3 linked regions of the Lichenihabitans psoromatis genome follow. The protein of the gene in region 3 binds, or shares a complex with, the protein of the main gene of each other region. Links are inferred from orthologs where the notes say so. Each region holds a gene or a part of one and is shown on either strand. Other genes may lie near its edges.

Region 1 (2,956 bases), 420 kb from region 3 along the record:
GCGAGCGCCATCGCGTCCGCCAGCGGGCCGAGCAGGTCCTCGCGCTTCCGCATCAGATGTAAGGCGGCGCGACGGGCCGAGCGCGGCCCGAGCCCCGGCAGACGAGCCAGGAGCTGGATCAGGCGCTCGATCTCGGGCCCGGCGACACGATCGGCCATTCTGAAAAGCCGCTTAGAACGGCAGCTTCATGCCGGGCGGCAGGGGAATGCCCGCCGTCACAGCCTTCATCCGCTCTTCGGCGACCCGCTCGGCCTTGCGGCGCGCATCGTCGCTGGCCGTCACGATCAGATCCTCGAGGATTTCACGCTCGTCTTCCTTCATCAGCGAGGGATCGATCGTGATGCTCTTCATCTGGCCCTTGGCGGTCAGCACGAGCCTGACGAGGCCGCCTCCCGACACGCCTTCGACCTGCAACTGTTCGAGTTCGGCCTGGACTTCGCCCAGACGCGCCTGCATGGCCTGCGCCTGTTTCATCAAACCCATCACGTCCTTCATGACCCGCTCCTGCTGCGACACCCCAGAATCATCATCGATTCTAGAGGTCGTCCTCGCTCAATCCATCATCCGGGTCGCCCGCATTGGGGTCCCCCGCATCTGCGTAACCCACTTCGTCGTCGCCCATCACCGGCACCGTCGGTTCGGGTGGCGGCAGATCCGGCTTCATGTCGGTCACATCGACGATGCGGCTCCCGGGAAACAGTTCCATGATCCGGCTGACCACGGGATGCGCTTCCAGAGATTTGCGCCGCGACGCGGTCTCGGCATCCGCCAATTCGCGCAAGGTCGCACCGCCGCCATCGCGTGCGACCGCCACCATCCAACGAATGCCGGTCCACTCGTTGAGCCGACGCATCACATGGGCCGCGAGCTGTGGAGACGCGCCCGGAACCGTCTCGAACTCGATACTGCCCGGCTCGAAACGAACGATGCGAACATCCTTCTCGAGCGCCATCTTCAGCTGAATGTCACGATTGGCAATCGCCAGAGCCACGACATCCTGCAGTGTCTGCGGGAGAACAGGCGGCGACGCAGGCGCGGCCTGCGGAGCGAGGCTCGCCTGAGGCGGGCTGGCCACCAGTGCGGCCTGCGGCACGGATTGCGGCAGGGCCCCGCCAGAACCAAGCCGACGCAACCCGCCAACCGGTGGCTCCCCGGATGAAACCCCCGAAGGCGCGGTCACGCTTGCAACGACGGCTTGTGGCGCGGCACCACCAGCCTGAGCGGCGGACAGCCGCCGGATGACGTCATCCGGCGTCGGCAGATCGGCCGCATAGGCGAGGCGCACCAGCACCATATCGGCGGCCGCCAGCGGTCTCGGCGCATCCTTCACGTCGGCCAAACCCTTGGCCAGCATCTGCCACGCGCGCGTCAGCACCGGCAAGCTGAGCTTGCCAGCGAAATCGAGCCCGCGAGCGCGCTCCTCGCCAGTCAACGATGAGTCCTTGGCTGCATCGGGCACGAGCTTCAGGCGCGTCACGAGATGGACGAAGTCAGCCAGCGCCGCCAGCATCCCGCCGGGGTCGGCGCCTTCGTCATAGAGCGCCTTCATCCCATCGAGAGCGGTCGCGATGTCCCCCTTCATCACAGCCTCGAACAGATCGATGATGCGGGCCCGATCGGCGAGACCGAGCATCACCCGGATCGCGGCCGGGTCGATCGCTCCGTTCGCTCCCCCGCCGCCATGGGCAATGGCTTGGTCGAGCAACGACAGTGCGTCGCGGACGGAGCCCTCGGCCGCACGAGCGATCAGGGCCAAGGCCTCCGGATCGATGCGGACGTCCTCCTTAGCGCAGATGCCGGCCAGATGGCCGATCATGTCGGGCGCCTCGACGCGGCGGAGGTCGAACCGCTGACAGCGCGACCTCACCGTGATCGGCACCTTGTCGATCTCGGTCGTGGCGAACAGAAATTTCACATGTTCGGGCGGCTCCTCAAGCGTCTTCAGCAGCCCATTGAAGGCCGCCTTGGACAGCATGTGAACCTCGTCGATGATGTAGACTTTGGTCCGCGCCATGACAGGGCGATAGCGCGCGCCGTCGATCAATTCGCGGATATCGTCGATGCCGGTATGCGAGGCCGCGTCCATCTCGATCACGTCGACGTGGCGCGATTCGATGATGGCCTGACAATGTGTGCCGAGCGCCGGCATGACGATGCTTGGCGCATCGAGAGCGGGCCGATCCGCGGACGCCGGTAAATGGTAGTTCAAAGCTCGCGCCATGATGCGGGCCGTCGTGGTCTTGCCGACGCCGCGCACGCCACAGAGCAGATAGGCCTGATGGATCCGGTTGAGATCGAAGGCGTTAGACAGGGTTCTGACCATCGCGCTTTGCCCGATCAGATCGTCAAAGCTGGACGGGCGATATTTGCGGGCGAGAACGCGATACGGCGTCGTCGGGACCGGCGCAGGACGGTCGGAGACGATGCCGGACAGCATTGCGGATGCGGGTGGCACGTCGCTCATGATCGTCTCGAAAAAGGGGCCGGCACACGATGGCCAGCGGCCCGGGGCGGCAGACGACCTGTCGCGCCAACGCGACGAAAAGCCGAAGTAGGAGGCTGGACGGAAACCCGCTCGGTCTCGTTAGGGCTGCTTCCTTCCGGACCTGACCCGGTTGGCGAGTGAAACGTCAACCGCCAACCTCCCAAGCGCTATTTGGACCATCGAGCCGCGTTCCGCAAGATGGGCCTGGTGCTTCTGCACGACAAGGGATCACCGGTTCGGCCAATCCAGACGAATGATTTCGCTTCGCGAAAAATCGCCGTAGGAAGGGTGCAACACCCGCCTCCGACGGAATCCGACATGACCGACAGCATCAGGACCACGGCCGCCTTCGGCGCGTCGCTGGGCTTTATCGACAATCCTCTCGACCGGATGTCCGGCCGGCGCGACAATCCCGAGGAGGTCGCGTCTTTCCGCGCCGCTCCGCAGACCGTCAGCCTTGTCCTGGCCGGC
Region 2 (2,865 bases), 1.5 Mb from region 3 along the record:
GCTCAACGCGTGCTCGATCGGCTCGCCGATGCGGCCGACATCGACACAGCGCTCCGCGAGGCTCCCGCCCCACCGCGTGCCGGGCCGGACTGGACGGAATTCCTGCATGTCGTCGGCCTGATACGTTCTGGCCAGCCCGGCTGGCCGGCCGAGATCGAGCTCGCACGGCTTTGGTACGTGCCGCATCTCGAGCGCATGCACGATGATGCGGCGATGCGCCAGGCGGACCTGTTGCAACTGGAGCAGATCGCTGCCGGTTATCCGTCTCGCGAGCGGTTTCTGACCGAACTGACGCTCGATCCACCGGACGCCACGAGCGATCAGGCTGGGGTTCCCCTGCGCGACGAGGATTATCTTATTCTGTCGACTATTCATTCGGCTAAGGGTCAGGAATGGCGATCGGTCTTCGTGTTGAACGTGGTCGATGGCTGCATACCGTCGGATCTCGGCACGGGCACCCAGGATGAGATCGAGGAAGAGCGCCGCCTGCTGTATGTCGCGATGACACGGGCGAAGGACGACCTGCATCTGCTCGTTCCGCAGCGGTTCTTCACCCACGGGCAATCAGCGATGGGCGATCGGCACGTCTATGCGGCACGGACCCGCTTTCTCCCCTCATCGCTTCTGCCGCTGTTTGCGCTCGGCACATGGCCCCGCGCGAGCCAACAGCCTGAACGCGAGACGAGCGGACGGCAGAGCGTTCGGATCGACGTCGGCGCACGCCTGCGCGGCATGTGGACCTAGCGGGCCATGCGCGATCCCCACACAAGGCTGGAAGCGTTCGGCGCGGCCTGCCCATCATGACGGCCGTCGGAGAGCCCGCCTCGACCCGCGACGCGGCCGCGGAGATAATCGACGCCGAGCCACACCGGAAGATCATTCATGTCGACATGGATGCCTTTTTCGCGTCGGTCGAGCAGCGAGATAATCCGGACCTTCGGGGCAAACCCGTCGCGGTCGGCGGATCGCGAGAACGCGGCGTCGTGGCGGCCGCGAGCTACGAGGCGCGTTCCTTCGGGGTCCATTCGGCCATGGCATCCGTTACGGCGCGGCGGAAATGCCCCGACCTGATCTTCGTCAAGCCGCGTTTTGAGGTTTATAAGGAGGTCTCGCAGCAGATCCGCGAGATCTTCGCCGAACATACCCCGGTCATCGAGCCTCTGTCGCTCGACGAGGCCTATCTCGATGTCACCGAGAATCTGCGGGGTCTCGCCTCGGCAACCGCAATCGCGGAAGACATCCGGTCAAAGATTCGCGCCACGACCGGCCTGACGGCTTCGGCCGGCGTCTCCTACAACAAATTTCTAGCCAAGCTCGCCTCCGACTATCGCAAGCCAGACGGCCTCTTCGTCATCACGCCGCGTATGGGCGCGAGCTTCGTCGAGACCTTGGCGGTCGGTAAGTTTCACGGCGTCGGCCCTGTCACAGCCGCTAAGATGAATGGCCTCGGCATTGCGACGGGGCTGGATCTCCGCCGGCAGACGCTGGCGTTCCTGCAGGCGCATTTCGGCAAATCCGGCCCGTATTATCACGCGGTGGCGCGCGGCATCGACCATCGGCCGGTGCGGGCCGATCGCATTCGCAAATCGGTCGGAGCCGAAAATACCTTTTCGAGCGATCTCACCGCGATCGAAGCCATGCGCGACAATCTGCAGCCGATCTTCGACAAGGTCTGGCGCCATTGCGAGGGCAGCGGCGCACGCGGCTCGACCGTGACCCTGAAGGTCAAATATGCCGACTTTCAGCTGATCACGCGCAGCCGCTCGGTCGCGACGCCCGTCGCGAGCCGGGCCACGATCGAGGCGATCAGCTTCGCCCTGCTCGACGCGCTTGTTCCGTTCGAAAAGGGCGTGCGTCTGCTCGGCGTGTCGCTCTCCAATTTCCGCCATGAGGCACCACTGGCCGCCGCACAACTCGATCTCGATCTCTGACCCTGGTCCGACGAGAAAACGATCGACTCGACGAACGTCGTCATGGTGCTGTCCTGGTGCACGAAAAAGGATCATCCCATGGGACTTCTGGTCGACGGCGTCTGGCACGATCAATGGTACGACACGGGCGCGACGGGCGGCCGATTCATCCGCAAAGACAGCGCTTATCGTCACTGGATCACGCCATCCGGCAGCCCCGGCCCCACCGGCAAGGGGGGCTACGCGGCCGAACCAGGCCGCTATCTGCTCTATGTCAGCCTGGCCTGTCCCTGGGCCCATCGCACCTTGATCGCACGCGCCATCAAAGGGCTCGAGGGCAGCATCGACATCGCCGTCACGCACTGGCTGATGCGGCAGGATGGCTGGACCTTCCACCCAGGACCGGGCGTCATCCCCGATCCGATCCATGGCGCGCAGGTTCTGCATGAAGTCTACACGGCGGCCGACCCGCATTACAGTGGACGAGTCACCGTTCCGGTCTTGTGGGATCGCCAGACCGGCACGATCGTCAACAACGAATCAGCCGATATCATTCGCATGCTCGGCACGGCCTTTGACGAGGCTGGGGCAAGGGTAGGTGATCTCTACCCCGCCGACCTCCGTGAGGAGATCGATGGTTTGAATGCTCGGATCTACGACACGCTGAACAACGGCGTCTACAAGGCCGGGTTTGCAACCACACAGGGCGCCTATGAGGAGGCGGTCACTCCCCTTTTCGAGACCCTGACTTGGCTGGATAAACGGCTGGCGGACAATCGCTACCACTGTGGGCCGCATCTCACCGAGGCCGACATCCGCCTTTTCACGACACTTATTCGTTTCGATGCGGTCTATATCGGCCACTTCAAATGCAACCTGCGTCGCATCGTCGACTATCCGAACCTCATCGCCTACACGCGCGATCTCTACCAGACGCCGGGGTTCGGCTCGACCG
Region 3 (2,944 bases):
GCCCGCCCGTCCTGATCGGCCCCGACAAGGTCGGACAGGAAACGCGCGGCAAGGGCAGCAACACCCGACATGTCCGCAATATCCTTCCCGACAGCAGTCCGATCGCCGAAAGCCTGCTGGTGGTGGAGGTCATGACGCCAAGCGGCAATTGGTCGAGCTATCCGCCCCATAAGCACGACCGCGACGCCTTGCCGGCCGAAAGCCTTTTGGAGGAGACCTATTATCATCGCCTCAACCCCAAACAGGGTTATGGCGTGCAGCGGGTCTATACGGACGACCGCTCGCTCGACGAGACCATGGCGTTCGGCGACCGAGACGTCGTGCTAGTGCCCCGCGGCTATCATCCGGTTGGGGCAGCCCACGGCTACGACCTGTTTTACCTGAACGTGATGGCCGGCCCGCAGCGGATCTGGCGTTTTTACAACGACCCGGACCATGAATGGATGGTCGGCTAAGCGCCGGCGTCTCCATATCCTCGCTTCAATTCGGCACCAGAGTAACGGCTCACACATCCGAGGGTCCGACGTGAGCTTTCAACTGGTGCGTGCAACCGACGACGAAATCGTCGTCTGGCACACGGAACACGGTCATATCTACCTCTACGAAATCCCGCCCAAAGCCCGTGACCTGACGATGCGCTGGTTCAAGAATATTCCCGACGCGACCCAGGATGCCGAAAGTCTGAAATCGGAAGCGCAGATTTATGCGACCGAACAGTCCCGCATTCGGCGTCTGATCGGCTGAACCTGCATGATCGGCACGCTTTCGACCCGATGGGTCGGCGTTGCCGCTTGCGTAATTCCCAAACTTTGGCAAAAGTCGCGGCCCCCGCGACGGCTTTGGCCGAAGCTGTGGCGATGTGTCTAAAGCGATCGGTGAGCCGCCATGAAAGTCACTCTTGAACGCGCGGCCTTGTTGAAATCTCTCGGCCACGTCCATCGCGTCGTGGAACGACGGACCACAATCCCGATCCTGTCGAACGTGCTGATCCGCGCCGAGGCGGGTGCGCTGAAATTGAAAGCCACCGACCTCGATCTCGAAGTCACCGAGACGCTTCCGGCCGATGTGGGGCAGCCGGGCGCCACCACCCTGCCGGCCCATACGCTGCACGATATCGTGCGGAAGCTGCCTGATGGCTCGCAGGTCACGCTGGAGATGACCGGCGACACAAGCCAGTTGGTGCTTCGCTCCGGCCGCTCGCGCTTCCAGTTGCAATGTCTGCCCGAGAGCGATTTCCCGGATCTGTCGGCCGGCGAACTCACGCACAGCTTCAAGCTCGTAGGTGCCCAGCTCAAGCAGTTGATCGACAAGACTCAATTCGCGATCTCGACGGAGGAGACGCGCTATTACCTCAACGGCATCTACATGCACACGATGGAGGTCGAAGGCCGCGCCGTGATGCGGGTGGTGTCGACCGACGGACATCGACTGGCGCGGGTCGAGATCCCCGCCCCGGAGGGCTCGGTCGAGATGCCGGGCATCATCATCCCCCGGAAAGCCGTCTCCGAGATCCAGAAGCTGATCGAGGATCCGACCGCCGACGTCATGCTCGAACTCTCGTCGACCAAGATCCGCCTGACGTTCGGTGGCGTGATCCTGACCACCAAGCTGATCGACGGGACCTTCCCCGATTATGCCCGTGTGATCCCGACCGGCAACGACAAGTTTCTCACGGTCGAGAAGGGCCCGTTCGCGGCGGCCGTCGACCGCGTCTCGACGATTTCGTCGGAGCGTGGACGCGCCGTGAAGCTGGCGATTGCCGATGGCAAGCTCATCCTGAGCGTCACCAACCCGGATTCGGGCTCGGCCACCGAGGAACTCGACGTCGATTACGACGCCGCACCAATCGATATCGGCTTCAACGCGCGCTATCTGCTCGACATCACCGAGCAACTCGACAACGACACGGCGTTGCTGAAGCTGGCGGATTCAGGCTCGCCGACGCTGGTCCAGGATCGAGAGGGCGCTTCCGCCATCTACGTGCTGATGCCGATGCGGGTTTGAGGGCGGCCACCCGCTTCCCAACGATCCGACGGCTGATCCTCGCCGATTTTCGGTCCTATGCGGCCCTCGATATCCGGGTCACCGGCCAGATGGTTCTGCTGACCGGCGACAATGGCGCTGGAAAGACCAATCTGCTCGAAGCGTTGTCGATGCTGACGCCGGGCCGCGGTTTGCGGCGGGCCGACGCCGCCGATCTCGCGCGCGCCGGCGGTTCCGGTAATTGGGCCGTCTCGATCGAGCTCGACGACAGCGATCATCATGGCGCGTCGGTGCGGCAAATCGGAACCGGGATCGAAACCAGCGAGGGGTCGACGGCCCGGCGCTGCCGGATCGATCGCGCCGTCGTACCGTCCGCGAAATCCTTCGCGGATCATCTGCGCGTCGTCTGGCTTACGCCCGCGATGGATGGTTTATTCGCCGGCCCGGCCACGGAGCGTCGCCGCTTTCTGGATCGGATCGTGCTCACGGTCGACGCCGACCATGCGACACGCGTCAATGCCCTCGATCGCGCGCTCCGCAACCGCAATCGCATTCTTGAGGATGGACGCGCCGGATCCTTGAACCGCGCCTGGGCCGAGGCGGCCGAACACGAAGTCGCCGGGCTCGGGGTCGCGGTCGCGGCCGCACGGGCCGAAACGGTCGCTCGACTGGTCGCGCTGATCGCGGAGACACGGGACGACGCCTCCCCTTTTCCCTGGGCCGACGTGATGCTGCGGGGCGATGTCGAGACCTTGCTGGAGCGCCATCCGGCCGTCGAGGTCGAAGACCTCTATCGAGACATGCTGCGGAGCAGCCGACCGCGCGACATGGCCGCGGGGCGAACCAGTATCGGCCCGCATGTCTCGGATCTTCTCGTTCGCCACGGCCCGAAGGCGGTCGAGGCCGCCCGCGCCTCGACAGGTGAGCAGAAGGCACTCGTGGTCGGGCTGGTGCTGGCGCA

What was found. The genes of interacting proteins can lie anywhere in the genome.
Region 1: the proteins of dnaN (region 3) and EY713_RS21315 are in contact, whole or in part, in a cryo-EM structure (PDB 8GIZ), measured with the Escherichia coli proteins. The link is inferred for Lichenihabitans psoromatis from one-to-one orthologs.
Region 2: the proteins of dnaN (region 3) and dinB are in contact, whole or in part, in a solved structure (PDB 1OK7), measured with the Escherichia coli proteins. The link is inferred for Lichenihabitans psoromatis from one-to-one orthologs.

The regions. Positions count from the first base shown.
Region 1 is NZ_CP036515.1:4,578,678-4,581,633, forward strand. It holds EY713_RS21315 (DNA polymerase III subunit gamma/tau), read right to left. Parts: upstream 2,465-2,956; coding sequence 536-2,464; downstream 1-535. Other genes in the region: recR (recombination mediator RecR), read right to left, coding at 1-158; EY713_RS21310 (YbaB/EbfC family nucleoid-associated protein), read right to left, coding at 172-495; nudC (NAD(+) diphosphatase), read left to right, coding at 2,804-2,956. UniProt on the Escherichia coli protein: Part of the beta sliding clamp loading complex, which hydrolyzes ATP to load the beta clamp onto primed DNA to form the DNA replication pre-initiation complex.
Region 2 is NZ_CP036515.1:2,681,135-2,683,999, reverse strand. It holds dinB (DNA polymerase IV), read left to right. Parts: upstream 1-800; coding sequence 801-1,931; downstream 1,932-2,865. Other genes in the region: EY713_RS12490 (glutathione S-transferase family protein), read left to right, coding at 2,010-2,865; EY713_RS12500 (ATP-dependent helicase), read left to right, coding at 1-744. UniProt on the Escherichia coli protein: Poorly processive, error-prone DNA polymerase involved in translesion repair and untargeted mutagenesis. Copies undamaged DNA at stalled replication forks, which arise in vivo from mismatched or misaligned primer ends.
Region 3 is NZ_CP036515.1:4,157,193-4,160,136, forward strand. It holds dnaN (DNA polymerase III subunit beta), read left to right. Parts: upstream 1-885; coding sequence 886-2,004; downstream 2,005-2,944. Other genes in the region: iolB (5-deoxy-glucuronate isomerase), read left to right, coding at 1-455; EY713_RS19455 (hypothetical protein), read left to right, coding at 526-744; recF (DNA replication/repair protein RecF), read left to right, coding at 2,001-2,944. UniProt on the Escherichia coli protein: Confers DNA tethering and processivity to DNA polymerases and other proteins. Acts as a clamp, forming a ring around DNA (a reaction catalyzed by the clamp-loading complex) which diffuses in an ATP-independent manner freely and bidirectionally along dsDNA.